2 regions of the Paenibacillus ilasis genome follow, and region 1 is predicted to be linked to the other one. Evidence: predicted binding sites of a transcription regulator. Region 1 holds the regulator's gene; the other holds the start of a gene.
The links. The regulator LexA, encoded in region 1, represses DNA repair genes until DNA is damaged. The targets are predictions, from matches to a motif close to CGAACATATGTTCG.

Region 1 (15,753 bases):
CTGAAACGAAGCAGTTCGATCTCCGCTTCCTTATGGGGCAAAGTGATGGAGAAGGCGGTTCAGGGCTATGAAGCGAAGAGCTTCCCGAATACCGAGCCGGTTCAGCCGCCTGTAGAAGAAACGACATTAGCCGCAGTCAGCGGTTTGACAGGTTCCTATAATGGGGAGACTCAGACCGTATCACTGAGCTGGAATCCGGTTCAGGGCAACATTCAATACCGCGTGTACCGTAAGGAAACGTCGGAATCGGAATACTCCCGCATTCTCGATTCCTTGGGAGGAACCGCTATAGAGGATATGAGTGCGATGGAAGGATTGACTTACGACTATTACGTGACGGCCTTCGATCCATCAACCGGCGAAGAGTCGGAACCTTCGAACATTTTGCAAATCGTGGCCGTTTCCGAGGAATTGCCGCCTGAGGATCTTGAACCCGATCCGGGGGACACCCAGGAACCGCCTCCGGTTGATGAAGGTGACAACGGAGCAGGAAACGAGTTTCCTCCTGGGAATGGCAACGGGAACGGAAATGGCAACGGTAATGGCGAGCCAGGCAATGGGAATGGTGAAGGCCCAGGCAATGGTAACGGTAACGGTAATGGTAATGGAACGAACCCTCCTGAGGATGGAAACGGAGCCGGGAATGGCCAAGATGGTCAAGATCCTGGCAATGGATCTGATGGCTCAGGAGATGGATCTAGCAATGGTGACACAGGCACTGGAGGAACCGACACCGATTCGGGCAATATTCCTACGGTACCGGGCACCATTGTGGATCCGTCGGATCCGGTTGACGGATCTGACGAGTTCCAAGACAGCCCATAATGAACTTGAGAGCCTCCGCATGATTGCGGAGGCTTCTTTGTTTTGAGTGTGAAACCCAAATGTGGTAAGCTGGGAATACGAATGGGGAGGAAAAGTTCCATGAAACGTAAATTCGGAGATCGGGCGAATTGGCGCCGTATCACCCGCCGGCACTTCACTTCCCGGTATGTGGAATGTGAGCAATTTACAGGGTATCTCACGTTATATACCATATATGGCCTGAAAGAACCGTTGTGGAAGACGTATGGCCGTCATACCTACCGAATCGCGGACAAAGGCTATTCATGGCTGCAGTATTATCCGAAGGACAGCCATTTCATCGTGACAGCCATGTTTGATGACAAACGAAATATTGTTCAATGGTATATCGATATTTGCAAGAAACAAGGGGTAACGGATCAGGGTGTCCCTTGGTTTGACGATCTGTATTTGGACGTTGTGGTTGTCAAGAATGGTGAAGTGTTCTTGCTGGATGAAGATGAGCTTGAGGATGCCCTAGGGCGGAATGACATTACCCGGGATGATTACAGGCTTGCCAAGGTGACTGCACGGAATCTGCTTCGGGCCATCGACGCGCATGAATTCCCTTACTTTATGATGTCTCTGAAGCACCGCGACCAGTTATTTCATAACGGAGAGTTCAGGAGGAAGAAATAATGCGTCAGGAAATACATAAGCGTTTGCCACAAGCAGGCACTAAGAAGAGAGCATGGTATCGGCGAGGGATGATTACCTTGCTCTCTCTCGTTGTTCTTGGATTGCTATGGTCAGGTTATGCATATTGGAAGATCGAAAGCGCCGTCAGCAGTCCGTCGGAGAAGGCGGATGTCGGCATCATCTTGGGCGCTTCCATGTGGGGAGATCAGCCAAGTCCGGGGCTTCGGGAACGGCTTGAGCATGCACTGGTTGAATACCATGCAGGCCGTTTTGATACCTTTATCGTTTCAGGCGGCCTCGATAAGCCCGGATATCCATATACCGAAGCCGAAGGGATGAGAAATTTTTTGGTCGAAGCGGGCGTACCCGGGGAACGGATCTTCCTGGAGAACGAAGCTACGAGCACTTATGAGAATTTGCTCTTCAGCCAAGCGATGATGGAGGAGCATGGGTGGAACACCGCCATTATAATAACCCATGACTATCACGGGACGAGGGCGATGGAGGTTGCAAGAACCCTTGGTTACGATCATCCTTCTATGTCGCTAACGGAATCTACCGTTTTGCCGATGGCCAAACACAAGTCTAGAGAAGTGCTGGCTTATACGAAATGGACGGCCGATCGGCTGTTGATCGCCATGGGTGTCCTATGAGGACGAAACTTCTAATAAGCAGGCTGTAAATAGAATACATTGGAATAGATAGTCAGCCCTTTGGATAAAGAGGTGAGGAGCAATGAACGGGCGTGTAACGGCCGCTAACGGCCGATCTGAAGGACGGCCATCCAGGCAGATTAATGTCGTGCTCCGCAGCGCGGAACCTCCACTCATCAGCAGTGCGGTTCCGGAACGCGAACCGGCCCCTTCGCCAAACCCTGTTTCCCAGCACAGTCTATTCCAGGAAATACAGAAAGAGCTGGATCAACTGGTAGGTCTCGAACAAATCAAGGACCTGGTATTTGAAATCTATGCTTTGCTTCAAGTGGCCCAGATGCGTACGGAAGCAGGCTTATTAAGTGGCGGTCATGTGTACCATATGATTTTTAAAGGAAACCCCGGAACTGGGAAAACCACCGTCGCCCGTATCGTGGCAAAGCTGTTTCAGAAGATGGGCGTGCTTAATAAGGGTCACCTGGTCGAAGTGGAACGGGCAGATCTCGTAGGTGAATATATCGGTCACACGGCACAGAAGACCAGAGAATTGGTCAAAAAAGCGCTCGGAGGAATTCTGTTCATCGACGAGGCTTACAGTTTGGCGCGCGGCGGTGAGAAGGATTTTGGCAAGGAAGCGATCGATACACTGGTCAAGGCGATGGAGGATCATAAAAATCAGTTCATTCTTATTTTGGCAGGCTACAGCGATGAGATTGATTTTTTTATGGATTCGAATCCCGGCCTGTATTCCCGTTTTCCGATCCAGATGGACTTCCCGGATTACAATTTGGATCAATTGATCCAGATCTCGGAGCTGATGGCGAAGGAGAGGGATTATATCTTGATGCCGCAGTCGCTGAGCAAGCTGAAGGAACACCTGCAGTTGGAGAAGGATCACGGACTACACGCCTTCAGTAATGCGCGTTACGTACGGAATGTTATCGAGAAATCGATAAGGAATCAATCGGTTCGACTGCTGAATCAGTACGTAACCGGAAATCCCGGTAAGCTGGAGCTTATGACCCTGCGGCCGGAGGACTTTAAGTTAAACGGAAAAATACAATGATTTTAAGCTTGTCTTCGAACATAATGAAGGGGTAACGCTGCTTTCTTTGGATCATAATGTTTATTGCAGGCAGCAGCGGTTAGTTAAATTAGGAGACGTAATGTTAGAAGGAGTTGGCTATATGACAAATATAACGCATGATACCCGGACAGAGATCGAAGATAAAGCCGTTTTGGTCAGTTTGGTGACGGATGCGGTTAAACGCTCAGGAATGAATCCGGAACACTCGCTGCAGGAGTTGGTTCAGCTAGCTGAAACCGCTGGAGTGGAGGTGCTGGATGTCATTACACAGAATCGCGAAGTTCCGGATTCCAAGTGGTTCATCGGCAAAGGGAAGGTTGAAGAGCTGCGTATGGCGATTGATGGCTTGGGTGCAACAACGGCCATTTTTGATCAGGAATTATCCGGCGCGCAAGTTCGAAATCTGGAAGAATCACTCGATGTGAAAATAATCGACCGCACTCAATTGATACTGGATATTTTCGCTCAGCGAGCGAAGACCCGTGAGGGGATTATCCAGGTGGAGTTAGCTCAGCTTACTTATTTGCTCCCGCGGTTGTCGGGTCATGGTAAGAATCTGTCCAGGCTCGGAGCGGGGATCGGGACCCGCGGACCAGGGGAAAGCAAGCTCGAAACCGACCGCAGGCATATCCGGGACAGAATCAGTGACCTGAAGCGGCAGTTGGATGAAGTCACCCGGCATCGGACGCTTCATCGGGAGCGCCGGAAGAAGAGCGGTGCCGTACAGGTTGCCCTGGTCGGGTATACCAATGCCGGCAAGTCAACATTGCTGAACCGGTTAACGGCCGCAGACGTTTATATCGAAAATCAATTGTTTGCTACGCTGGATCCCACGTCGCGTGTGTTGGAGCTGCCGAGCGGCAAAGAAGTTGTCCTTACGGATACCGTAGGATTTATACAGAACCTTCCTCATGATCTGGTAGCGGCGTTCCGTGCGACGCTGGAAGAAGCCAACGAAGCCGATCTGATTCTTCATGTCGTAGATGCTTCTTCCCCTATGAGGGACGAACAGATGGCAGTCGTTCAATCCATACTTCAGGATTTGGGGGCGGCAGATAAACCGCAGATCGTTCTGTTTAACAAGAAGGACGCATGTGAACCGGATCAGCTGGAGATGCTGCCTACCGGGGATGGTCAATTAAAGATTAGTGCGTATCATGATCAGGATTTGGAAATAGTTCGTGAAGCGATTCAGGACCAGCTGTCCGGAGGGAACGTGACGTTCCGGATTCCGGCTGACCGCGGCGATCTGAACTCGGTTGTATACCGAGTCGGAGATGTGCTGGAGCAGTCTTTTGATGAGAATGATATCCTCTATGAAGTTCGAATCAATAAAGCCGATTATGAGAAAATGGGTTATTTGCTTCATGATTACGTTCAGAATGGATCTTAGGCATCCATAGGAATCGTCGTATAAGCCCCTCTATGGGGCTTATATTGCGTGTTCAGGGTGTCCTTCCATTGCAGAGTTCTATGAAATAAAAATATGTGTTAAGATGTGAGACATCATGTGTAAAAGAGGAGAGAGCAGTTGGTCATGGCAAGATTTTCGCAAGATATACTTGAATTGAGCAGTGAGATTGAATCCAAAATTGGGCAGCGTTTACGGGAGATCGACGCTATCGTTGATTTTAATCAGTGGAAGGTGATCGATGCTTTCCAGAAGTTTCAGGTGAGTGATTTTCATTTTGCGGCTTCCACCGGGTATGCATACAATGATCGCGGCCGCGAAGTGCTGGATGAAGTCTACGCAGACGTATTTGGAGCCGAATCTGCCCTGGTGAGGCCGCATTTTGCTTCGGGTACCCATACGATCTCAACCGCACTGTTTGGTGTGTTAAGGCCAGGAGATGAGCTGTTGTATATTTCGGGGCGTCCCTATGACACCCTCCATAAAGTGATTGGCGAACCCGGCGACGGCACCGGGTCCCTTCGAGATTTCGGAATCGGTTATCAGGAGGTTGCGCTAACAGAACAAGGGGATATTGATTGGGAGCGGGTAGAGAGGGCAATCACGCCTTCAACCAAGGTTATCGGTATCCAGCGTTCTCGAGGATATGATTGGCGTTCTTCGTTCACGGTTTCCCAGATTGGTGACATGGTCAGCCGGATCCGGTCCATCCGTCAGGATTTGATTATTTTTGTTGATAACTGTTACGGCGAGTTTACGGAGCGATTGGAACCGACGGAGGTTGGCGTTGATTTGATGGCGGGTTCTCTTATCAAAAACCCTGGCGGCGGCATTGCCGAAACCGGCGGCTACATATGCGGTAAAGCTGCCTATGTGGATAAGGCAGCCTATCGGCTGACCGCTCCCGGAATCGGACGAGAAGTGGGGGCGATGCTGGGAACGACCCGAGGCATCTATCAGGGATTATTCCTGGCACCATCCACGGTTGGACAAGCGGTCAAGGGCAGCGTTTATGCTGCCGCGATGTTTGAGGCGGTAGGGTTCACAACCAAGCCGGGCTGGCAGGATGAACGGACCGATTTGATCCAGGCCGTATCGTTTACCGGAGCGGATCATCTAATCGCTTTTGTTCAAGGGATTCAGCGGGCTGCGGCAGTCGACAGTCATGTGGTGCCTGAGCCTTGGGATATGCCTGGATACGAACATCCCGTCATCATGGCGGCAGGTACGTTCATCCAGGGAGGAAGCCTTGAATTATCAGCGGACGCGCCGATCCGAGCTCCATATATCGGTTATATGCAAGGCGGCTTGACCTACTCTCATGTTAAATATGGTGTGCTTATGGCCCTCCAAAGCATGAAAGATCGTAAATTGTTGTGAGTTATCCTTACATGCGGTTGACGTGGTTGATCAGGAAATGTACAATAGGATCAGAATAGACCACTTGGAAGGTTGATGAGATATGGGTGATGAGATTCGGAGGAATATGGCGTTATTTCCGATAGGCATTGTTATGAAGCTTACGGATCTATCTGCCAGACAAATTCGCTATTATGAGCAGCATAACTTAATTGTCCCAGCCCGAACGTCGGGCAACCAACGCCTGTTTTCCTTCAATGATGTGGAGCGACTGCTAGAGATTAAGGCTTTGATTGAAAAAGGTGTTAATATCGCCGGCATTAAGCAAGTAATGAACCCAGTCACAAAAGAGTCTGAAGAGGCTACCGTCATTACTCCTGATACCGAGAACAGACGCCGTGAGATGTCAGAGTCCCAGTTGCGACGTTTGCTGAAGCAGGAATTGATTACCGCTAAAAGACCGGGTCAGGTTTCATTGATTCAAGGGGAATTATCCCGGTTTTTTAATAAATAAGGATTGCCATGCTGTAATTCTTCATTAAACTAGTTTTTTATTTAAAAAGGAGAGGATAAAGTGAGTTATACCAGAGAGGACATTCTACGCATTGCCAAAGAAGAAAATGTTCGATTTATCCGCTTGCAATTTACAGATTTGCTTGGAACAATTAAAAACGTTGAAATTCCGTTAAGCCAGCTGCCTAAAGCGCTTGATAATAAAATGATGTTCGACGGTTCGTCCATCGAAGGCTATGTACGTATCGAAGAATCCGATATGTACCTGTACCCGGACCTGGATACCTTCATGATCTTCCCTTGGGTATCCGAGGATCGCGTTGCTCGTCTGATCTGTGATATCTACATGCCTGACGGCACCCCATTTGCGGGAGATCCGCGCGGCATTTTGAAGAGAGCATTGAAGGAAGCTGAAGAGATGGGCTTCACTTCCATGAATGTCGGTCCGGAACCGGAATTCTTCCTGTTCAAAACCGATGAAAAAGGCAACCCGACCATGGAGCTCAATGACCAAGGCGGATACTTTGACCTCGCGCCTACGGATCTTGGCGAGAACTGCCGCCGTGATATCGTATTGACGCTGGAAGAGATGGGCTTTGAAATCGAAGCTTCTCACCATGAGGTTGCTCCCGGCCAGCACGAAATCGACTTCAAATATGCAGATGCGATCAAAGCGGCTGACCAGATTCAAACGTTTAAATTGGTTGTTAAGACGATCGCTCGTCAGCATGGATTGATTGCTACCTTTATGCCAAAACCACTCTTTGGCGTAAACGGCTCCGGCATGCACTGTAACCAATCGCTCTTCAAAGGCGGCGAGAACGCGTTTGTTGACGAGAGTGATGAGCTTGGCTTGAGCGTAACGGCTCGTAACTATATGGCGGGTATTCTTAAGCATGCACGCGCGTTTGCTGCGATTACGAACCCAACGGTGAACTCGTACAAGCGTCTCGTGCCTGGTTACGAAGCACCTTGCTACGTAGCATGGTCTGCAAGTAACCGCAGCCCGATGATTCGTATCCCTGCATCCCGTGGCCTCAGCACGCGTATCGAAGTGCGTAACCCGGATCCAGCGGCGAACCCGTATCTGGCTCTGGCTGTCATGCTGAAAGCAGGTTTGGACGGCGTTAAGCGCGAGCTGTCGCTCCCGGCTCCAATTGACCGTAACATCTATGTGATGACGGAAGAAGAGCGCATTGAGGAAGGCATCCCTAGCTTGCCGGCAAACCTGAAAGAAGCTCTTAACGAATTGATCCGCAGCGAAGTCATTTCCGATGCACTCGGTGATCATGCGCTGGCTCACTTCTATGAACTGAAAGAAATCGAGTGGGATATGTATAGAACGCAAGTTCACCAATGGGAACGCGATCAGTACATTACCATGTATTAATAGAGGAATCCCTCGCGCCGTAAGGCGTGAGGGTTTTTTTGTTTTTCCAATGAAATTGATCCAACAGGACTTATGGCATATTAGTCGGCTTTCAAATAAAATTAGTGAGTAGGTGAAAAGCTGGTAAGTGGAACAACGAAGGAGGCTCGTAAATGGCAACTCTAAGCGACCGCGAAGAGAAAGGAACTCGGGCGGCGTTCGCGTTTATATCTCGTATTGCTGGTGAGGATGAAGGATGCCAGATCAATTTTAAGTTCTTTCAAGCTAACCGAATCATTTATGATTTGAATTTTGGGTGGACCAATATGACAATAAGGAACTTTGTTTCGGTAACTGCTGAATTTCCGCTTGAGTATTTAAATGGTTTTAAATTAGACGGCTTATTTATATCTTTTGAAAAACATTTATACCATCTGAGCTGGGAACAGATGGATCGAAAAGGAATATATCAGTTGCGTTTTTACGGGTCTGAACAGGATTTTCAGTTAACGTCCGACAAAGAATCCATTCGAAGATTCGGTTCTCAATTTAAACAGGCCTGGGAAGAGGCTCCGTTAGTTTCATAGCAATGGCAATAGATTTTGGTTTATGGTTTTGTAGAACCGTTCATGGAATGCAGCTAATACAGAATCGCCCTCCATAAAAGGGGAGATTCTTTTTTTATTTTTCGAAAAAAGGGAACCTTTGCTCACTTCCATGACTCTAATTAGACGAGGTGAATCGGTTGGAGCTGGAATACTTGAAGCAGATGACGGTGATGGACACACAGACACTGGATAAAATCATGAACTTATACGGAAATGATATCTGGAATTACGCTTATTTTCTGACCAAACAGCAAGCACTGGCTGACGATATTGCTCAAGAGGTGTTTATTAAAGCTTATTTTGGCATACATACCTTTCGCGGTCGGGCGACGCTAAAAACGTGGCTGCTTACAATTACAAGACATACCGCGTTTCGATATAAACAAACTTTTTTCTTTCGGAAGGTGACCCTCAAGGACAAGCTGCTCACAGATGCCTCAAGCCGGTCGGCGGAAGTAGAGTATTTGGATGGGCAGTATACCAATGAAATATGGGCCATGATTATGACCTTACCCAGGAAGTTCAGGGAGGTGTTGATCCTGGATCTTTACTATGAGATGTCAATAAATCAGATTGCGGAGTTCCTTAACCTAGCAGCGGGTACCGTAAAATCAAGACTGTATCGAGCAAGGAAAAAAGTACAGAACCTGTTGAAGGAGAATGGCGATGAATGAGGATAAACCAGAATGGTATTCCCGGGCTAAAAACGCTCCCTTTTCAGATGAAAAGTTCACATCCGAAATGAAAAAAAACGTGCATAGGTCCGTGATTTTCACCGACAGCAAGCCTAAACGTCGGAAGCACTTACAAGTTGGATTTGCTGGAGGATTAATGCTTCTGACTATTTTAATTGCCTTTCAATTGCCTTTTGGCAGAGAGGAACAACAGAGAGCAGGGACTTTACCTCATGGTACGGAAGAGACGATCCGAGCACAAGGCGTAACAGATAGGGGAAGGTTGAGTGTGGTTGCTGTAGAAAAGGAAAAAATAACGACATTGGGAGCACCGAGCTGCTTCGGCCTCGAAACCGACCTGTCGTTTACCGGAAACTACAGCGTACGATATCCTTCTCATGGCGTTACGGGTGAAGTCGCCACGCTGGAGGACATTACTTTTATTCAACCGACCTCTGCAGCAGTCGATATGATTCGTTTGCCGTTTCAGGATGCTGATGTATTTATACTTGCACCGCAATATAAGGATTGCCATGGGATAGAAATCTACGCATTCGCCGTTGATCATGAAACGGGTCATGCAGTGCAGCTCCGGTTCCAGGAAGAAATGATGGTATCCGACACTTCCTATTACAGACCAGGCACGATTCCTATGGTGAAAGATAATAAGCTTGTTCTAGAGTCCACGGAGGGGCCTGGCGGAGAAGGTTCAGACTTTAAACTCACGCGAACGTATCGGCTGGATCTTAGGCAAAATGCTATGGTACTAGTCCAAGGCAATACAATGAAATCCCCTGCGAGTTAAATAAAACAAGTAAAGAGGTTACCATCCAATTAAGGGAGGTAACCTCTTATATTCATAGATATATGAAATTAGTGGACGTCCCTGAAGAGTCCGATTACTTTACCGAGAATCGTAACATGGTTGAGGCGCAGTGGCTCGTAGGTAGGATTCTCCGGTTGCAATCGTACATGATCCTTCTCCTTGTAGAAGGTCTTTACCGTTGCTTCGTCTTCTTCGGTCATCGCTACAACAATGTCGCCATTGTCTGCAGTTTGCTGCTGGCGAACAATGACATAGTCGCCGCTGTGAATGCCAGCTTCGATCATACTGTCACCGACAACCGACAACATGAACACCTTATCGTCGCCTACATAATGCTGCGGGAGCGGAAAATAATCTTCAATGTTCTCCATGGCTGTAATAGGAACACCTGCAGTGACTTTACCGACAACAGGCACTCTGGCAATGGTGTGGGTAAACAGGTTCGCGCTATCGGACTCTTCTTGGCCAAGGAGCTCGATGGCTCTTGGTTTCGTAGGGTCACGGCGAATGAGGCCTTTCTTCTCCAGACGGTCTAGATGTCCATGGACCGTTGAACTGGAGGCTAGTCCGACAGCCTCGCCGATTTCCCGGACAGAAGGCGGGTAACCCTTGCTACGAACTTCGTTGCGGATAAACTCTAAGATCGCCAGCTGGCGGCTGGATATTTTCGACATGCCGTATCAACCCCATTTAGTAACGTTTGGGAAAATTATAACATAGAACTTCCGTTCGTACAAACATAAGTTCTAAATAAAAATAGAACAAATGTTCTTTTGGGTATTGAATCAAACAGGTGTTCGTGTTAATATAAATCCATAAGAGAACACTTGTTTGGGAGATGATGATTCCATGTTGAAATACAGTACATACCGCAGCATTTATGAGAACGTTCCAGTGCAAACGAAGAATTCCTCGGAGACTTGGAGCAATCAATTGAAGTCCAGAATGGCATCCATTCCATTTATAAAGCTTTTATTCATCCTCTTGATCGTAGCTTCATTTTGGACAGGAGCATATTCCGTTTTTGCCGGGGGGATGGACAAGCCCACTGGGGAGAAGCAGGTTATTGTTCAATATGGTGATAGTTTGTGGCGAATTGCTTCCCTTCATAAACCGGCAGATATGGATACGAGAGTCTATCTGGATAGCATCCGAAGAATTAACGGATTGAAAGGTCCGGATATACAGGCCGGAGAGGTGTTGTCTTTACCGGTCTGGTAATTGGACGACGCTAAGAGCAAACCTTTCCTTATATATGTCCCTACTTCTCGCTTTATATTTCTAAGCTTGCCTAACGAAGTGATTTCACGCAGTATAAGCGTGTTTATAATAGACGACTATTGATTTCTTAACATAGAGGAACCCATTTATGGCATCATATGTTCATATTTGTTCTTAATAAGAGTTTGCAAGGGTGCTGTTGCCTTGACAAGCTCTTTTTCACATGTTTAAGTTATACATGATATCGGAATTGGAGGAGAAGTCATGGACATCGATACTTTGGTTGAACGCATCAATGTACTAGCAAGAAAACAGAAGAGTGAGGGATTGACCCCGGAAGAGCTCAAAGAACGGGCTGAGCTTCGGGAAATATACCTTAATAATATTCGCAGTAATTTTAGACAACAGCTGGATTCGATCGAATGGGTTGATGAAAATGAACAAAAAGGCGGCCCGCGATTAAAGCATTAGTCGATCAACTGTCGCATGGATCTACAACAGTGGATTCATGACCAGATAGATGGATAGAATTATAATACTTGGGGTGCCGATTATTCGTGGAATCGAATACGGTTACCCCAAGTTTATATATGGATTGGTAATATTTTGAAATTGAGTTCAGGGGGAACTATATGTCACGATCATGGGAAAGAAAAGTCAACAAAAATATGTCACAGCTGAACAAGCAGCGTAAAAAGCAGGGACTGACCTCATACCAAGGCTCTGCCGTCAATGATAAGCATGACGTGTTTAAGGGGCGTAAGTATGTTCTTCCGTTAGTACTCGTTGCACTGGCTGGTTTGTATGCGCTTCTCGGAACGGCGACATCCCAGGCAGCCGGCGGAAGCAATGACGTGTTGAATTGGGTTGGTGTCAGCTTGTATATCCTGTTAGCGCTCATGATTTTCCTACGCAAACCTTATTTGAAGATTGAGCGTGCTTCCGTTTCCACGATGAAGTTCAATCGGGAACGTCGTTTGGCTGTATCGGATATCGAGAAGATCAAATTGGCTTCGGGTTCCGTCGTGATCCAAGGCAAGGGGAAAGCAGGCAACTGGGTATTCTCGCGTATGATGAATCTTTATGATACAAAAGCGATGGGCGAAAGATTGGAAGAGTTCGCAAAGACTCATCAAATTCCAGTGGAGCATAATTAACATATAGAATAGATCACAGTGTATATATGAGGAGTGGGAGAGACATGCCGATAGCTGCGGTTTTGTTTGATTTGGACGATACGTTATTGTGGGATGAACGTAGTGTGGAGGAAGCGTTTGAAGTGACATGCCAGGCCGGAGCGGACGAGACCGGCGTAGATGCCCAATCACTTTTGGCCGCAGTACGGGAAGAAGCGAGAGCATTATATGAATCATATGATACCTTTGCTTTTACCAAAATGATCGGAATTAACCCTTTTGAAGGCTTGTGGGCTAATTTTACGGCTGGTTCGCAGCCTGAATTCAGAAAGCTGCAGGAGCTGGCACCCGTATACCGCAAGGAATCATGGCGACGCGGACTTCAGCGCCTGGGCGTTGATAATGAACGATTGGCCGAGACGCTGGCTGCCCAATTCGCTGCTGAACGCAGAACAAGACCATACGTATATGAAGAAACGTTTGAAGTTTTGAAGGAATTGCAGGGGAATGTGAAGCTGCTGCTTCTTACGAACGGAAGTCCGGATCTGCAGCAGGAGAAGCTGGATGGTGTTCCGGAACTGGTTCCTTACTTTGATCATATCATCATTTCCGGTGATTTTGGCAAAGGGAAGCCGGATGTTTCCATCTTCCAGCATGCACTTGACTTGTTAGGTGTCGAGGCGGATCAGGCCGTGATGGTGGGAGATAAGCTGACCACAGACATTAAAGGCGGAAATGCGGCTGGACTGCATACGGTTTGGATCAATCGGGTAAACCGACCTCATGATCCGTCCATTCAACCGAAGTTTGAGATTAAACATTTATCGGAGCTTCATGCCATCGTGGCATCTTTATAGACCATACAATTAAGAGCTAGGCCGAATAATTGATACGCTAAACGTACATAGAAACAGCCCTAACAGCAGATTCAGCGGTTATGGGCTGTTTTTTTGTTGGTTATACGATCTGAATTCAACCTTGCCCCTTGGCTATGATAAACGTCACACAATTGTAAGCTGCATGAGATAGAAGTAAAAGAATTATGCGATATAATGGATTAGGAAACTTACGTCGTTTGGAAATGACCATTACGTGAATGAACCATACATAGCCCTATTTTGTAAAAGAGGTGTAGAGCATGACCAGAAAAAAGATGGCCCTAATTGCAGCCATGGTGCTGATGGCGGTTGCGCTTGCTGCATGTAATGACAGCAAGGCGGAATCCGGAGATGATGTGATGGCGGAACCGATCATCGTTGAGCTGTCTCTGACGCCGGAGAGCATTAAGGCTGGCGAGAAGGTGTTGATCGAAGCGAAGGTGACGCAAGCCGGCAGCCCGGTGGAAGATGCGAACGATGTGGAATTTGAAGTCACGCTGGAAGGCGGAGGCGTTCAGGCGAAGGTCCCGGTCAAGCATGATCAAGGCGGGGTTTACAAAATGGAGAAAACCTTCGATGAGGCTGGAACCTATCGTATCGTTTCACATGTCACGGCGAGAGGACAGCATTCTATGCCGCTAAAGGAACTGAAGGTAACGGAGTAACGTTTCGCTAATACATAAGGCAGCGCATGATCCGCAAGTGGATGGATGCGCTGCCTTATTCCATTTTCCTATTCAATCTGCCCTCAGGCTTATTGGAACTGAGGATCTTCTACCGGTGTAGCAACCCAGCCGTTCTCTTCAATGAAAAGACGAACTGCGATGATCTGCTTGTTCTCCATCAATGTGAAGAAGTGAGGCGTATTTTCCGGTACGGAAATGACATCGCCTGGCTCAAGCTCTACATTAAAGTAACCGACATCGTCGGAGCCCTTAATAATGAAGATTCCTTTACCGCCGACAATCGCACGGATTTCGTCTTCCGAGTGGGTGTGAACCTCTTCGAATTTTTTCAGCAGGTCCTCTATATTGGGCGTGGACTCGGAAAGTGTGATGACATCCCAAATTTTGTAGCCGCGTCTTGCAGCCAAGTCGCGAATTTCTTCATCAAAGATGTCCAAAATGCGCTTCTTATCGTCATCACTAAGCTTGAAATTTTCTTGAAGCGCTGCCGGGAGTTTTTCCATATTCCAGTGCTCGTAAACAACCTCTTGGTTATTCAGGAATTCCCGAACATTTTCTTCTCCAGTAATGCGTTCGTTCGTGTTGCGAATCACAATCTCTGCCATAGCTTTAACCCTCTTTCTCCCGTTGGATTAATATGTATTATAGCCCCCCTCACAGCATTTGTCATCTGAAAATGTGGATTTGTACCCATTGCTGCGCAATATTTCAGCTTTTCTATTGAAAAATATTCTGATACACTAAGATTTAACGTTTTCGGGGGAGGTTTACGAGTTGAACAAGCCTAGCTTACAAGAAGTACTTAAAGAACGAATATTAATTCTTGATGGTGCCATGGGTACGATGATCCAGCAGGAGGACCTCTCAGCTGAAGATTTTGGCGGTCCGGACCTTGATGGCTGTAATGAAATGCTGGTCATTCATCGGCCGGATGTCATTCAGAAAATACATGAACAATATCTTGAAGCAGGTGCCGACCTGATTGAAACCAATACGTTTGGCGCAACCTCGGTTGTGCTTGCTGAATACGATATACCTGAACTTGCCCGGGAAATCAACTTGAAAGCGGCTCATTTGGCCCGTGCAGCGGTTGAAAAATATTCCACGCCGGACAGCCCGCGCTATGTGGTAGGAGCGATGGGTCCGACAACCAAGACGCTATCGGTTACCGGCGGTGTGACCTTTGCCGAATTGATCGAGAGCTACGAGGAGCAAGCCGTTGCCTTGATTGAAGGCGGGGTTGATGCGCTTTTGCTCGAAACATCGCAGGATACATTAAACGTGAAAGCCGGGAGCATTGGGATTCGCCAAGCGTTTGATAAAACGGGCGTCACGCTTCCAATCATGATATCCGGTACGATTGAACCGATGGGAACGACGCTGGCCGGACAAAATATAGAGGCATTCTACATTTCTTTGGAACATCTGAATCCCGTATCCATTGGCCTTAACTGTGCAACGGGCCCGGAATTCATGCGTGACCATATTCGCTCCTTATCCGAAATGTCGAGAAGTGCCATTAGCTGTTATCCTAACGCAGGTCTCCCAGACGAGAACGGGCAGTACCACGAATCCCCTGAATCGTTGGCTCAAAAGATGGGGGCTTTTGCTGAAAAAGGCTGGCTTAACATCGCCGGCGGATGCTGTGGGACCACACCCGACCATATTCGCGCTTTAAAACAAACGATGGATGGCTTCTCCCCACGACCGCTGGATGGTGGACATTTGCCGGCATTATCCGGTATCGAGCCAGTTTATATCGAGCAGGAAAACCGACCGTATATGGTGGGGGAGAGAACGAATGTTCTGGGTTCCAGGAAGTTTAAACGATTAATTGTAGAAGGTAAATA
Region 2 (15,753 bases), 2.1 Mb from region 1:
TAAGGATGCAGCGGATTAAACAGCTTCAGCTTACCGCTTTCCGGGGGCATCTCCTCTTCCGGGAAGCAGATGTAATCGGCGATTGCTTTGCCGCTGCCCTTGGATATGATGCGGTACACTTCCTTTTTGCCTGGCGTGGATACTTTTTCAGGGTTGCCGGAGATTTTGATGGTTGGTACCATCTTGCCGTCAACCTCCCGCTCCACCAGCTTGTAGACGCCTCCGAGTGCAGGCTGGTCGGCCGCCGTAATCAACTGAGTACCGACGCCCCAAGTATCGACCTTGGCACCCTGTGCCTTCAGATCCAGAATCGTACCTTCATCCAGATCGTTGGACGCGACGATGCCGACATAGTGAAGACCGGCCTCATCCAGCATCTTCCTCGCCTGAATCGACAGGTAAGCCAAATCCCCGCTGTCGAGACGAATGGCATTCATACGCTTCCCTTGGGCCTCCAGCTTCTTCGCCGTTACAATGGCATGGGGAATCCCGCTTTTCAACGTATCAAAGGTATCCACCAGCAGCGTCACTTGATCCGGCATAACCTCGGCAAAGATATCAAATGCCTCCTGCTCGCTCCGGAAGGTCTGCACCCAGGAATGCGCATGCGTACCTTTTGTCGGGATTCCGAACTTTTCGCCTGCCAGCATATTCGATGTCGCATGGAAACCGGCCAGATACGCAGCACGCGCGCCCCAAACCGCCGCATCCGCTTCCTGTGCACGTCTTGTGCCAAACTCCAGCAAGGTATCCCCGCTGGCAACCTGACGGATACGGGATGCTTTCGTTGCGATCAAGGTTTGAAAGTTCATGAAGTTCAAGAGTGCCGTTTCAACCAGCTGTGTTTCAAAAATGGTGCCTTCCACTCGAATGAGCGGCTCATTCGGGAATACCAGCGCCCCCTCTTTCATGGAATGAATATTCCCTTGAAAACGGAACCGGCGAAGCTCCTCCAGAAATTCAGGTTTATACTTCTCTTCCTGTTTAGCCAAATACGCTATATCATCCTCCGAGAATCGCAAGGACTCAATATAATGTACAATCCGCTCAAGACCGGCAAAAACCGCGTATCCGTTGCCGAATGGCAGCTTCCGGAAATACCCCTCAAACACCGCACGCGTATGGTGAGAGCCATTAATCCAGTGAGCGTACATCATATTGATCTGGTATTTGTCCGTATGCAGTGCTAATCCTGCTGTCAGCATCACGATCATCCTCCACTGTTCCCCGGTTCAACTCTGCTTCCGGGTGTTCAAGCTGTCTATTGATTAAGAACTTCCTCACTTCGTACTACCGATGCCCCGAGACTTCCTTGAAAGTGGGATAACGCCCACTTGTGTCCTTCCGGATTGAAGCTTGCGACGGCATCTTCATAAACCGTAATCCGATATCCGTCATTATAAGCATCCACTGCAGTATGCAGCACGCAGATGTCCGTGCAAACGCCGACGAGATCGACTTCGGTAATCCCACGTTCCCGCAGCTTCTGATTCAGATCCGTACCGCAAAATGCGCTGTATCTCGTTTTATCCATCCAGTAGACGGCATCCTTGCGTTCCTCATATACCTGCTGAAGTTCACCGTATAATTCCCGCCCACGGGTTCCCCGAATGTTATGCGGAGGAAACAGTTTGGTTTCGGGATGATAAGCGTCATTGTGCTCATGCAGGTCGACGGCCATTACAACAAAATCACCACGGTCGCTGTATAGCTTAGTCAGCTGAGCGATTGTGCTTTGAATGTTGATGGCCGGTTCGCCTACGGGCAGATTGCCATCCACGAAATCATTCGTGAAATCTATCACGATCAAGGCTTTCATCTGACACACTCCTCTACAACATGATTAATGTGATCGATAAAATAACAGCGGGTGAATCCATCCTACGTATAAATGGATAGCAGTGGTGCATGATCCGTAAATCGATACAACTGGGCAGGCCGTTGGGAGTATTGATTGGAGTTTAGCGGCTTGCCGTTCTCATCCCGGGCTTCTTCCAGTATCCCCTGCCTGCTGCGGGTCGAGGTGATTTTGCGGATAAAATTGGGCTCGTTGAACTCGGGCACAACGGTCTGGATGACCTGATATAACTCACTCAGTGTAAAATGCTCCGGTAAAAACTGCCGCGCAATCGTCGTTTGCAGCATTTGCTGCTGAATCTTGCGGTATGCATCCAACATGATATCCCTGTGGTCAAAAGCAAGCTCCAGCTCCTCCAAAGCTTCCGCAACCGTAAACAGCCCCACCTCTTCGGCATCATCGGCAGCCTGGCGGTGCTCCAGCATCCATTCCTCTACAAGCGCGTAGAATGCATGGCTAATAATCCAGCCCCTTGGATCCCGTCCCGGTGCGCTGTACACGCCCAAGTACTCCAAATGGCCGCCGTCCACCCCGGTCTCTTCTTTCAGTTCCCGTTTGGCGGCATCGTAAATAGACTCACTCTCACGGCAAAACCCGCCGGGGAGTGCCCACATACCCGCACATGGCCATGATCTGCGCCTGATCAGCATCACCTTAAGCTCACGCAGGGGCAATGTCTTGGTGAAGGTTTTTCGTTCCCGCTTCGTCAAGGTAAACATGACGATATCGGCGGGCACACCATCCGGTGTTCTGTATTTCTTGGCACTGCTCTTTGGCGTCTGTTCGCGATCCGTCATTTCCATCACCATAACTATTATTTTGATAATTTCATTATGACATATTTAAAGATGATGTCAAGGATTTCCTGACATCATCCTTTTTATAAGTTTACTATGCCCTATTCATTCCCATTCTGTGCATGATGTAACAAGAATAGAAAAGGTGCGGAACCATTCCGCACCTCGTTTCATCTATCCGCAGCTGCTTGGCGGCGTATCTTTTCCTGTTTCCACATTCACTTTTTCCGAAACGGTATCATGAATCACGGATACGACCAGCTGAAGAAGATAATTAATGTCGCTTTGACTTTGCTGGAACTCCATCACGAGCGGAATACCGTCAATCTCCTCTTGCAGTTCTTCGATCTCCCGTTCGATTTTGGCGACCATATCCTTGTTCTGGAACGTTTCAAAAGCTACGATTTCTTTTTGCTTTTTCTTAATGGTTTTAATGAGGTTTTGGACACGTTCGTGATTCTGGATCTTCTCTTCCGCTTGCTTAAACATCTGAACTTCCTCGCTAGTGGATATTAAATCCGCCAGCTCGCCGGCTTTTGCCAAAATATCGTCGCGTATAATCAATTCACGTGTATTGTAAGTTGACATACCGTATGTGTTGGTACGAACATGATCATGTGCCAAGGTTCATCGCTCCAATTCTTCATCATCTATATGGGAATATGCAGCACCGACCGGATTCAATTCGCGGCCCTATGCTGCATTTGAATGCTGCCTGCTCCTCTATTATACCGCATCCGAGGCAGGAATCGTGTCCGGGATCATATCCCCCTTGATATACCAGGTCTTCGTATCCGTAATTCGGACATTCACGAAGCTGCCTACGAGGTCCGTTGAGCCTTCGAAATGCACCAGCTTGTTCGTTCGCGTGCGTCCCGACAGCATGGAGTCATTGTTCTTGCTGACTCCTTCTACCAGCACTTCCACCGTAGATCCAAGCAGCCTGTCGTTGCTCTTGCGGCTGTACTCATTAATGGCGGCATTCAAACGCTGAAGACGCTCGCTTTTGACCTCCATCGGTACGTTATCCTCCATCACCGCCGCTGGCGTTCCTTGGCGTGGAGAATATATGAACGTGTAAGCGGAGTCGTAGCCCACCTCCCGAACCAGGGACAGCGTCTCCTCAAACTGCTCATCGGTCTCACCGGGGAATCCGACAATGATGTCGGTGGTAAACGCGACATTGGGAATCGCCTTCTTAATCTTATGGGCCAGCTCCAAATATGTCTCGCGCGTATATTTGCGGCTCATTTTTTTGAGCACTTCCGAGCTTCCCGACTGCACCGGCAGATGAATATGCTCGACTAGGTTACCACCCTTCGCCAGCACCTCAATCAGATGATCATCAAAATCCCTTGGATGGGATGTCGTGAAGCGAACACGCGGGATATCGATCTTGTGAATATCATCCATCAGATCGCCGAAACGATACTTGATATCTTCAAAATCCTTGCCGTATGCGTTCACGTTCTGACCGAGCAGCGTAATTTCCTTATACCCTTGCCGGGCTAATTCGCGAACCTCAGCAATGACATCCTCCGGACGCCGGCTGCGTTCCTTGCCGCGGGTGTAAGGGACGATGCAATATGTACAGAATTTATCACAGCCGTACATAATGTTGACCCAGCCGCGGAGACCTTCTCTCTTTTTCGGAAGATTCTCAACAATGTCGCCCTCCTTGGACCACACTTCAACCACCATTTCCTTGCTGAAGAGCGCTTCCTGAATAAGGTGAGGCAGACGATGTACGTTGTGCGTACCAAAGATCAAGTCCACGAAGCCGTGCTTTTGGAGAATTCGATTCACGACCGATTCTTCCTGCGACATACAGCCGCAAACCCCAAGCAGCATATCCGGCTTCTCCGTCTTCAAATGCTTCAGGTGACCGAGTTCGCCGAACACTTTGTCCTCCGCGTTCTCACGAATGGCACATGTATTGAGCAAAATGATGTCCGCTTGCTTCCGATCCTCGGTTGCCCGGTAGCCCATCTGCTCCAGCAGTCCCTTAATCGTCTCGGAATCATGCTCATTCATCTGACATCCGTACGTATACACGATATAATGCTTGCCAGCCCCGATGGTTCGAAACGCTTCCGGCAGCTCGGTATCATACAATACTTCGACACTCTGCTTGCCGCGCTGTTTTTCCTGTCTATGATTAGGCTCCGAAAGTATGTTAATTTCCCGGCCATTGATGCGAATTCTCTTCCCGTGTTCGTCTTCCGAGAGAACTTTGGCTCCTGAAAAATCAAAATACTTGGAGTAGTCCTTACTTTCTTTGGACATGCTAGGTCACTCCTTAGATCCACAAAATCTCTGGTTTAACATGACAAAATATCATAATTAGTACGTGTTCAAAAAGTCAGGTTTTCAGCACCGAGAAGGTTGGATGAAGCTAGGGACTGAGGAGCGGAGCGTAGGCAAAACCTACGTGAGCACCGGAAGGCCCGGCTGAATTCAATATTCGATGTCGATTAAGCTTCATGTGCTGCTTCGTGATCAAAAGATGACTTTTTGAACTACCTCTAATTAGGCACTGTTTTAAATTATATCATGATCTTATTGCCTAAGCTACCACCTTGGCGTTATTGAGGCCAAACCCTAAACAGATGATCTCTTTCTTTCAAAGAGGCTCCCCGAAACATGGAACCCTTGGGACATTTCAAAAAAGAGCCTGAGGTCGAAATGAATCGACTCAGGCTCTTCCAGCTGCGAACGCTTAACAGCAGCACATGCGTGACACATACAGTATGTTCATGAAGGTTTACTGAAGCTATAGATTAATCAATAATTTCAGCAGTGTCTCCGGTTTTGGCGCCAGCAGCGTTAGCTTCATCGGTATCGATGTGCATGTCGAGCGCAAAATTGTCGGATACGCGGGCAATGACGTTCTCCAGAACAAGACCGCGTTCGCCGCCTAAGCGTACCTTCAGCAGGTCCTTGTCTTTAATCCCCCATTGATCCGCATCGGATGTATGGAAGTGAATGTGACGAGCGGCTACGATGACGCCTTCATCCACCGTTACTTCACCAGCCGGGCCTTTAATCGTGATACCCGGGGTTCCGGCGATGTTTCCGGATTCGCGCACGGGTGCTTTCACACCGATCGCAAAGGAATCCGTGCGGGAAATCTCCAGCTGGGTTGCAGGACGTGCAGGTCCCAAAATTCTTACTTTATCGAATTGTCCCTTCGTTCCAATGACCGCCACCGTTTCGTTGGCTGCGAATTGTCCTGGTTGGGACAATGGTTTGAACTCTGTAAGCTGATATCCAGGGCCGAACAATGCCTCAATATGCGCTTGGGTTAAATGAATATGGCGGGCGGATACACCCACAGGTACAGTTTTACTCATCTGTCTCACTCCTTGTTTTTCTCTATATGCTGTACATGCCATCACCTATTATACTCTCTATTACCCAAAAATAAAAAGGCAACCCGGGTGATTCAGGCCGCCTTCTTCTGTTTCTTGAGCAATCTGCAACAGGATTGTCAAAGTTATCCTCGAATCATGGTCGTTATGCGAAATTATTATGCTTGGGCTGACAATGAAGGCAAATTCTGCTCTAGAAAATGGAGGGCACCCTCCGACATCCAGCCCTTTACCATCGATTCCGGATAATGTTTAAGCAGCAGCTCTTGAAAAACCGGATACCGGCCCGGATGCTCGAGTCCGGCGACCCATTGATCAATCCCGTCGAAATCCGAACCAAACATGATGTGCTTCTCACCGCCCAGCTCACAAATTTTCTCGATGTGCGACAATACGTCCTCCGGCTTCACGCGATCTACTCCGCTGCGGATAAACCAGGGCACAAACGTGATGCCGATCATTCCGTTCAGCGCGATTAATGCCCGTATCTGTTCATCATTCAAATTCCGGGGATGCTGGCAGACGGAGAACGCATTGGAATGCGAGGCTATGATGGGGCGCTTGGTTAGCTCCGCGAGCTCCCAGAAGCCAGCTTGGGACAGATGGGACACATCCAGAATGATGCCTATCGAATGGCATAGCTCTACCAGCTGACGCCCCCGTTCCGTGAATCCCCCATTTCGCTGCTCCAATGCTCCATCTGCAGCCCAGTTCGCATAATTCCAGGTAACCCCCATAAAACGCACGCCCAGCTCAAACAAAAGCTGGACATAATACAAATTCCCCTCCAGCCCGTCAGCGCCTTCCAGCGACAGAACGCCGAACCGTCCCTGCTGCCCTTGTCTGATCTCTTGAAGTTGTTCCTGCCAGAGCAGGGGCTTAAGATGACCCGGTTTGACGATGCGGCTGCGATAAGTATCGATTTGTGCCAGCACCCGTTCAAAGGACGGTCTCCCCCAGTTCTCCGATAAAAAAACAGCAAACACCTGAAGGGCCAGATCCCCCTCCTCCATGCGCTGTTTCGTTACATCCAATTGCGGGTCATCCACAAAGGAGGCTTGTGGATCTTCCCACATTTTGCTCAAAACGTCACAGTGAAAATCAACCGTCCGCATCGCGCCGTTCATCTCCTTTCTAAACTTGCCACAGCAAAAAGCCTGTTTACACCACGGAGAGTAAACAGGCTAATACCTCAACATTCGAAATTTATCTAGGTTCTACGATCAATTTAATTGCCGTCCGGTCTTCGCCATCAATCACAATATCCGTAAAAGCAGGGATGCAAATCAAATCCACCCCGCTCGGTGCTACAAATCCCCGGGCAATCGCTACCGCTTTAATGGCCTGGTTCAGTGCTCCCGCCCCAATCGCTTGCAGTTCCGCTCCGCCCCGCTCCCTAAGAACTCCAGCGAGCGCCCCTGCAACTGAATTAGGATTGGATTTTGCTGAAACTTTTAATACTTCCATGGTAAGTACCTCCCCTGGGAATGTTGAGTGATGGTTTGCTTCCGCTTACTAGATGTTATTCGTGAGAGGGGAAAAAATTCCTGCTTTTTACCATCCGTTCCTAATTTAATTAAACGGATTCCGCCTTTTTTAATCCATCCGCCATTCGTCTTCGTACATGCGGATTTTCTGTATTTTCCGGGCTCTTCCCGTTTCCTCATCCATATCCACGCATACGGCATGGAACTGCCATTTGCCTTCGTCGACCTGGAAACGAGCAGGAAGCTGGGTTTTGAACTTATACATCACCGCATCGCGCTGCATGCCAAGGATGCCTTCCTTGGAGCCCACCATGCCGGTATCCGTAATGTATGCTGTTCCTCCCGGCAGTATGGTATCATCATTGCTTTGCACGTGGGTGTGCGTTCCGACCACCATCGAGGCGCGGCCTTCCAGATGCCATCCCATGGCAATCTTCTCCGAGGTGGCTTCGGCATGGAAGTCCACCAGAATGCACTTCGTCTTCTGGCGTAGCTCATCCACAATGTCATCGGCGGCGCGAAATGGGCAATCGATCGCTGGCAGGAATGTTCGTCCCTGTAAATTCACGATCGCCAGCTGTTTGCCGTTCGCTTTGATGATCGTGTATCCGCGGCCCGGGGTGCCGGGCGGAAAGTTTGCCGGACGAATCATGCGAGGCTCATCATCGATAAACTCAAAAATATCCTTATTATCCCACGTGTGGTTTCCCAAGGTGATGCCATGAATGCCCCAATTGAAAAATTCATTGGCGATGGCCGAGGTAATGCCGCGTCCTGAAGCTGCATTCTCCCCATTGGCAATAATGATGTTAGGATTATATTTGGACTTCAGCTCCGGAAGGGAAGCCTTCAGAGCTTTACGTCCTGTACTGCCGACAATGTCTCCGATGAATAATACTTTGATGTCAATCACTCCTTCAGGGATGCTTGTCCTGATTCCCGGCAGGACCGTTCCCGATTCATAAATATCCGAAACTGTATTTTCGGATTTCTTAAAGATAAAAAGTGGCCGGATTGCGGCCACTTTTTAAGGTCCAAACTCTATTTCGCGTAATCCACCGCTCGGGTTTCCCGGATAACGGTGACTTTGATATGACCCGGATAATCCAGCTCATTCTCAATCGTTTTGGTAATGTCGCGTGCCAAGCGGAATGCTTCGGCATCATCGATTTTCTCAGGCTGTACCATGACACGAACTTCACGTCCCGCTTGAATGGCATAGGATTTCTCAACGCCTTCAAAGGATTCGGAAATTTCTTCGAGCTTCTCAAGACGACGGATATACGTCTCAAGCGTCTCTCTGCGCGCTCCCGGTCTGGCAGCGGACAATGCGTCGGCTGCGCCCACCAGCATGGCAATAACCGAAGTTGCTTCACAATCACCGTGATGAGAGGCAATGCTGTTGATAACCACCGGATGTTCCTTATACTTCTTCGCCAGCTCCACGCCGATTTCAACGTGCGATCCTTCCACTTCATGATCCAGCGCTTTACCGATGTCATGCAACAGTCCTGCCCGTTTCGCAAGCACGATGTCTTCGCCCAATTCGCCGGCCATCAGGCCAGTCAAATAGGCCACTTCCATGGAGTGTTTCAACACATTTTGTCCATAACTCGTACGGAATTTCAGTCGACCCAGAATTTTGATCAAATCTGGATGCAAACCATGAACGCCAACCTCGAAAGTGGCTTGTTCTCCATACTCGCGAATGCGTTCGTCCACTTCCTTGCGGGATTTCTCCACCATTTCTTCGATACGAGCCGGATGAATCCGTCCGTCTGCCACGAGCTTTTCCAAAGCTGTACGGGCAATTTCACGGCGAATCGGATCAAAACCGGAGAGAATAACAGCTTCCGGAGTATCATCGATAATAAGGTCAATCCCTGTAAGGGTCTCAAGCGCACGAATATTCCGGCCTTCACGTCCGATAATCCGGCCCTTCATTTCTTCATTCGGCAAGGTGACAACAGATACCGTGGTCTCAGCTACGTGATCAGCCGCACAGCGTTGAATAGCCAGCGTGATGATCTCGCGTGATTTCTTATCTGCCTCTTCCTTCGCCTGCTGCTCGATTTCTTTAATCATCTGAGCGGTTTCATGACGAACTTCCTGCTCAACATTACTGAGAATAATGCTGCGGGCATCCTCCATCGTCAAGTTGGAGATGCGCTCCAGTTCTGTCGTTTGTTTCTTGTAAATGGCATCGATTTGCTGCTGGGTTTCCTCTATTCGTTTCTCTTTGTTCGCCACTTGTTCTTCTTTACGTTCCAAAGATTCTATTTTTTTATCCAGCGACTCTTCCTTTTGCAACAATCTGCGCTCCTGCCGTTGAATTTCATTCCGGCGCTCGCGAGTGTCTTTTTCAGCTTCGGCTCTGATTTTATGAACTTCATCTTTTGCTTCGAGAACCGTTTCTTTCTTCAATGCTTCTGCTTCCTTCTTCGCACTTTCGACGATCTGCAAAGCGGCATGCTCGGCACTGGAAATTTTAGCTTCTGCAAGGGATTTGCGAATAAAATAACCGAACCCAAAGAATATAGCGGCTACAACGAGAACGATTATGATCCACCAAATTGGATGCATCTGATCACCTCCTCGTTGGTTCCTCCAAGGCATTCCTTGGGAAATGTTCAATTGTCAGGTTACTCATTCATACATAAAATTTTCCGGCAGTGGAAGCTGCCGTCCATACTGCGCACGCCGTATCACGTACGCAAATTCCGCCTTAACCAGCGGAATACATTTCACTATGAATTGGCGATTTAAGAATCTTTCACAAAGTAGTCACTTTTTTGGAAGGAAAAAGGATTCTAATTTATGATAAAAAGATTCATATTTATTTTAGTATTTATAAAAAGATATTGTCAAGGGAAAGCAATGGGTAAACGTCAGTTTCATCCAATGAAACCATTTCTTTCACGAAAAAGTAGCCAAATTGCCCTTTATTCGAAATCTTCCAGCTCGTCGTCCCACTCGCCCTTTTCCTGATCCTCATCAGCCAGACGTTTGAGTACCTGACGCACCTGATCCCCGCCGAAGCCCCTACGCATTAAATATGCTCCCGTTTTACGTTTGCGATCCAGCATCTCCCCATGAGTTTGCTGCCATTTTTTCCGTCCTACGGCGAGCGCGCTCTCCAATTCGGCATCTGCACTGATCTCGCCCAATGCCTCGGTGATCAGCTCCGTGCCGATTCCCTTTTGCCTCAGCTCCTGTTTGACCCACAGCCGCCCCTTCTTATGGCTCGTCATGCGCTGCTCCGTCCACATCTTGGCGTATAACGCGTCATCAATCAGCTTGTCCTTCTCCAGGCGCTCCAGCGTTGTCTCCACGCTGCTCGGCTCGAAACCTTTTTGCTGCAGACGCTGGGTGATCTCCTTGGCTGTTCTTGGTTTCCTGGCCAGATGATTCAGCGCCTCTACGTAAGCCCGCTGTCGCTCATCGGCCACGATAATTTCTTCCAGCTCTTCCTTGCGAAAAACATTTCCCTTGAACATCCGGTATTTCAGCATCACATCTTCATGAACGGTCATGAGGTACGGACCAAACGCGATTTGGTATCGGTGTTTGGGCTTTTTCAGCATTTCCACTGATGTTACAACCAAATCCTCGTGATCCGGAAAATGCCCAATACCTGATGATTCTGCCTGCTCCGACATTTCTTTATTCTCTTTTTCCATATGTCGCTCCTCTCACTACCGCACCACTCTGAATATAACCAAGACTGCATCTCAAGTCAGAATTAAATGCAAAGAAGACCGTCTGGCGTTACAAACACCGGACGGTCCTCAACACTGTCATCGTTAACCAGCAATTTTACTACTCAACTTTAAACAACTCTTGCTCTTCTAATTCCTCTTGTTCCTTATCCTTCTCGGAAGGCTCAGGAACAGCCGTGGTCAGATTGCTGGCTTCACGGATTTTGTTCTCGATAACACTAGCAATCTCCGGATTCTCCTTCAAGAATTGCTTCGCATTCTCACGTCCTTGGCCAAGACGGTCACCTGCATAAGAATACCATGCACCGCTCTTATCCACGATATCCAGATCCGTACCGATATCGATCAGGCTTCCCTCTCTAGAGATGCCTTCGCCGTACATAATATCGAGCTCAGCCTGTTTGAAAGGTGGAGCTACCTTGTTCTTAACAACCTTAATCCGTGTGCGGTTACCCACCACATCGTTCCCCATCTTAATGCTCTCAATTCGACGCACGTCCAAACGAACCGTGGAATAGAACTTCAGAGCACGTCCGCCAGGCGTCGTCTCAGGGTTACCAAACATAACGCCGACCTTCTCGCGAAGCTGGTTGATAAAGATGGCAATCGTTTTCGATTTATTAATAGCACCCGACAATTTACGAAGAGCCTGGGACATCAGACGAGCTTGCAGACCCACGTGGGAATCACCCATGTCGCCTTCAATCTCGGCTTTCGGTACAAGCGCGGCAACCGAGTCAATAACGATGACATCGACAGCACCACTGCGTACCAGAGCTTCCGCAATTTCCAGCGCCTGCTCACCCGTGTCCGGTTGGGAGAGCAGCAATTCATCGATATTAACGCCCAGTTTGTTTGCATACGATGGATCCAGAGCATGCTCGGCATCGATAAATGCAGCCTGTCCACCAGCCTTCTGAACTTCCGCAATAGCATGGAGGGCTACTGTTGTTTTACCGGAGGATTCCGGTCCGTACACTTCAATAATCCGGCCTCTAGGCAAGCCGCCGGTTCCTAAAGCTATATCCAATGCCAACGATCCGCTCGGCACAATCTCTACTTGCATGTGGGTGGATTCACCCAGTTTCATGATGGAACCTTTTCCGAACTGTTTCTCTATCTGACGAAGCGCCATTTCCAGCGCAGCACGACGATCTGACAATTGTTCCACAACCCTTCACTGTTGATAGTCATATCATACCTTGTTTTGACACGTTTGCCAAGCTTTTTTTCGAACATACATTCGTTTTTTTTATTCAGCTCCCCTTCCCGTATATGCTCCATGCCTTATGTATAAACAACAAGAACCGTGGCAACATCATTCGATATGCCACGGTTCTTCCGTATTTCCCATTATACTTGGAACCGTTCGTTAATTCAAGAAGAGGTACCAAGCAAGGTGTAAATTATTTACTTTTCTTGAAAAGCGGGTTTCTCTATTCAGCAATACTAAACCTGTTTGGAGGCAACAAGACGCTGCCAAAGCCGGTAGAGCAGCGCCTTCGTTGCACGGAGCCGGATCGTCTCACGGTTCCCCTGGAGGTGCAGCTCGTGCACTTCCGTTTCTTTTCCCCGTTGAGACAATCCGATGTAAACAAGACCTATAGGCTTGCGTTCAGCGTACCCTGGACCTGCCACACCCGTTACCGATAAACCAAAGTCGCTGTCGGTCACCATTCGGACATGATCCGCAAGCGCTTCGGCAACCTCCGCACTGACGGCTCCCGGCGCATCATCCCCCTCAAGCAGCGCATGCGGGATATGAACAAGCTTCTCCTTGATCTGATTGGTATAACAGATGATCCCGCCAAGGAACATCGATGCGCTGCCGGGGATGGAGGTCAGCGTCTCCGCTACAAGGCCTCCCGTGCAGCTCTCAGCAGCGCTCAGCGTCCAGTTATGATCCGCCATCATATCCACGATGACCTTCTCTATGGGCACATCCTCATTAGCATACATAAATTCAGGGCCTCTCTCCTGTATCCGGGCTTCCAGTTCATTCAGCCGGACCATCGCCTCAGCCTCGCTGGCGGCCTTCGTGGAGATTCGGACGGTGACCTCCCCTTCCTTGGCATACAAGGCGATCGTCGGATCGGTCTGGGCCGTAATCAGGTCCTCCAGGCGCTTATCAAGCGCGGACTCCCCGATGCCTGCGAATTTGAGCATCTTCGAATAGATGGGAAGCTCTCCCGTAAGCACATGCTGCAGAAGCCAAGGCTTGGCCTCCTGCTCAAACATCGGCATCAGCTCTTTCGGCGGTCCCGGCAACACAATATAATGAGTGCCTTCATACGATACCGCGTTCCCGACGGCGAGGCCTGTTTCATTCGGAAGCGGTGTCCCTCCCTCAATGGCCAGGGCCTGGCGCCGATTGTTCTCGGTCATAACGGATCCCCGTTCATGGAAGAAACGTTCAATCCGGTCCATCGCCATCCGATCAATATGCAATGAACGATTCAGAAAGGATGCGAGCGCATCCTTCGTCAGGTCATCCTGTGTGGGGCCCAGGCCGCCGGACAGAAGCACGATATCGGCTCTGCCGCTGGACAGCCGCAAGGCCTCCTTGAGCCGCTCCATGTTATCCCCGACAACGGTTTGATAGTATACATCGATTCCCATTGAAGCAAGCTGTCTGGACAAATACTGTGCATTGGTATTCACAATCTGTCCAAGCAAAAGTTCGGTTCCAACTGCAATGATTTCTGCTTTCATGATTCGTCGATCCTCCTGTATCTTCTATATCTTCTATCTCTTCACCAGTACTCGCCTTCACTATGTTCTTACCCTGCGGAAGAAAAAAGCAATAGGATAGCTCCTATTGCCGTTATGCCCCGGTACCTTTGAGCAGGTGCCTGTTCTGGACAAAGTATTCGATTCCCGAATAGATCGTAATCATCGCGGCAGCCCAGATTGCAATGACATCAAACGGAATTCCCAAGAATACAAACGGGAAATTATTGATCAGAAGCGCGACAATCGCCACGATCTGAATCACCGTCTTGATTTTTCCTGATTGACCTGCTGCAACGACTGAACCTTCCAGGAGCGCAATTTGTCTCAATCCAGTAACCGCGAATTCTCTGCTAATGATGACAACAGCAATCCAGGATTCGCATTTCCCCATCTCCACAAGCGATATGAGGATCGCTGCCACCAGCAGTTTGTCCGCGAGCGGATCCAGAAGTTTACCCAGGTTCGTCACCATATTGTTTTTCCGGGCCAAATACCCGTCAATCCCGTCCGTGCTTGCAGCAAGTATGAATATCAATGCCGCAACCAATTGGTTGTAAGGAAGGACAAAATCATTCCACACAATAGGAGCCGGATAAAAATCAAAATCCACCAGCAGAAAAATCATCATGACAGGGATCAAGCAAATGCGGGCCAACGTGATACGATTGGGTAAATTCATGGGGCAACCTCCCTTGCAACGGGTTGTCTTGAAATTTTCGCAGACCCCGCGACTGTTATCCGACTGTAATTCAATAGGGTCGCTCTTCCCAAGAGCCTAAAGGGTTCGAAGCGTGAAGCGCTGTCTGTCATATTCATCCCCCAGTAATCTATGTATACGTTAATCCTTATATATCGTTTTTTAGTATAATATTTCCGTTGACACCCTGTCAAAAGAAACAAACCTGTCCATCCAATCCTATATGAGCCGGACGGCGGCGTTTATTTAAAATTGGTGAACTGCAGGTCCAGCGAAAGATCCGCTTTGCGAAGCAGCTGCATGATTTGTTGGAGATCATCCTTGTTTTTTCCGGTTACCCGAATTTGGTCACCCTGAATCTGACTCTTGACCTTCAGCTTGGAATCACGGATCAATATATTGATCTTTTTCGAATTTTCCTGATCGATCCCTTGCTTTAAGGTCAAACGCTGGCGGACGGTGCCCATGGAAGCCGGCTCGATCTTGCCGTACTCCACATTTTTCAGCGACAAGCCCCGTTTCACCATCTTCGTTTGCAAAATATCAATAACGGCGTTGAGTTTATACTCGTCATCGGATGCAATGACCAGCGCGTCCTTGTCCAGCTTCAAGCTGCTCTTGCTGCCCTTGAAGTCAAAACGGTTCTCGATCTCCCGCTCCGCCTGATTAACTGCATTGCTAAGTTCCTGCATATCCATTTTGGATACGATATCAAATGAATTTTCTGAAGCCATGGTGAATCCTTCCTTTCATTTGGCGATAATGCTTCTATTATAGGTAAAACCATGAGCCAAGTCTAATCCTGTACCCGATCAGCAGATGAATGTGGAACGAAAAAGACTCCGCTTATCGCAAGCATCCTGCGAAAACGAAGCCTGTTCCGTCAACTGCTAGCTTTCTCATCATGCACCGGACGGCGGAACATGCTAAGTATACCGAGCAAAATATGTGCCAGTCCAAAGCCTAATATGCCATATCCCCAGTCACTTGGAATCAGGTAATAGCCCAAGAGGCTGACGATAACGCCTAATCCGAATATAATCCAGTTGACCGTCACGAAAGCATCACCTCTTCCAGGAAGTGAAATAACA

Region 2: the regulator LexA is predicted to act here: its motif matches at 12,465-12,478, upstream of recA (recombinase RecA).

Annotation. Positions count from the first base shown of each region.
Region 1 is NZ_JBHDJG010000001.1:3,561,630-3,577,382, reverse strand. It holds gene ACETK5_RS16045 (PBP1A family penicillin-binding protein) at 1-825, shown strand, start outside; gene ACETK5_RS16040 (ribonuclease FAU-1 family protein) at 925-1,482, shown strand; gene ACETK5_RS16035 (YdcF family protein) at 1,482-2,135, shown strand; gene ACETK5_RS16030 (AAA family ATPase) at 2,218-3,201, shown strand; gene hflX (GTPase HflX) at 3,323-4,615, shown strand; gene ACETK5_RS16020 (methionine gamma-lyase family protein) at 4,760-6,013, shown strand; gene ACETK5_RS16015 (MerR family transcriptional regulator) at 6,096-6,506, shown strand; gene glnA (type I glutamate--ammonia ligase) at 6,567-7,895, shown strand; gene ACETK5_RS16005 (hypothetical protein) at 8,048-8,461, shown strand; gene ACETK5_RS16000 (RNA polymerase sigma factor) at 8,611-9,156, shown strand; gene ACETK5_RS15995 (hypothetical protein) at 9,149-9,961, shown strand; gene lexA (transcriptional repressor LexA) at 10,030-10,656, opposite strand; gene ACETK5_RS15985 (LysM peptidoglycan-binding domain-containing protein) at 10,832-11,203, shown strand; gene ACETK5_RS15980 (DUF896 domain-containing protein) at 11,468-11,674, shown strand; gene ACETK5_RS15975 (hypothetical protein) at 11,836-12,360, shown strand; gene ACETK5_RS15970 (HAD family hydrolase) at 12,405-13,196, shown strand; gene ACETK5_RS15965 (FixH family protein) at 13,478-13,882, shown strand; gene ACETK5_RS15960 (cupin domain-containing protein) at 13,972-14,508, opposite strand; gene metH (methionine synthase) at 14,678-15,753, shown strand, end outside.
Region 2 is NZ_JBHDJG010000001.1:1,477,674-1,493,426, reverse strand. It holds gene ACETK5_RS07215 (nicotinate phosphoribosyltransferase) at 1-1,205, opposite strand, end outside; gene ACETK5_RS07210 (cysteine hydrolase family protein) at 1,262-1,819, opposite strand; gene ACETK5_RS07205 (NUDIX hydrolase) at 1,882-2,667, opposite strand; gene ACETK5_RS07200 (YlbF/YmcA family competence regulator) at 2,830-3,279, opposite strand; gene miaB (tRNA (N6-isopentenyl adenosine(37)-C2)-methylthiotransferase MiaB) at 3,382-4,941, opposite strand; gene pduL (phosphate propanoyltransferase) at 5,436-6,008, opposite strand; gene ACETK5_RS07185 (dipeptidase) at 6,185-7,141, opposite strand; gene ACETK5_RS07180 (stage V sporulation protein S) at 7,233-7,493, opposite strand; gene ACETK5_RS07175 (TIGR00282 family metallophosphoesterase) at 7,623-8,426, opposite strand; gene rny (ribonuclease Y) at 8,555-10,096, opposite strand; gene ACETK5_RS07165 (regulatory protein RecX) at 10,456-11,193, opposite strand; gene recA (recombinase RecA) at 11,333-12,394, opposite strand; gene ACETK5_RS07155 (competence/damage-inducible protein A) at 12,682-13,944, opposite strand; gene pgsA (CDP-diacylglycerol--glycerol-3-phosphate 3-phosphatidyltransferase) at 14,057-14,644, opposite strand; gene ACETK5_RS07145 (YajQ family cyclic di-GMP-binding protein) at 14,905-15,396, opposite strand; gene ACETK5_RS07140 (DUF4175 domain-containing protein) at 15,546-15,719, opposite strand.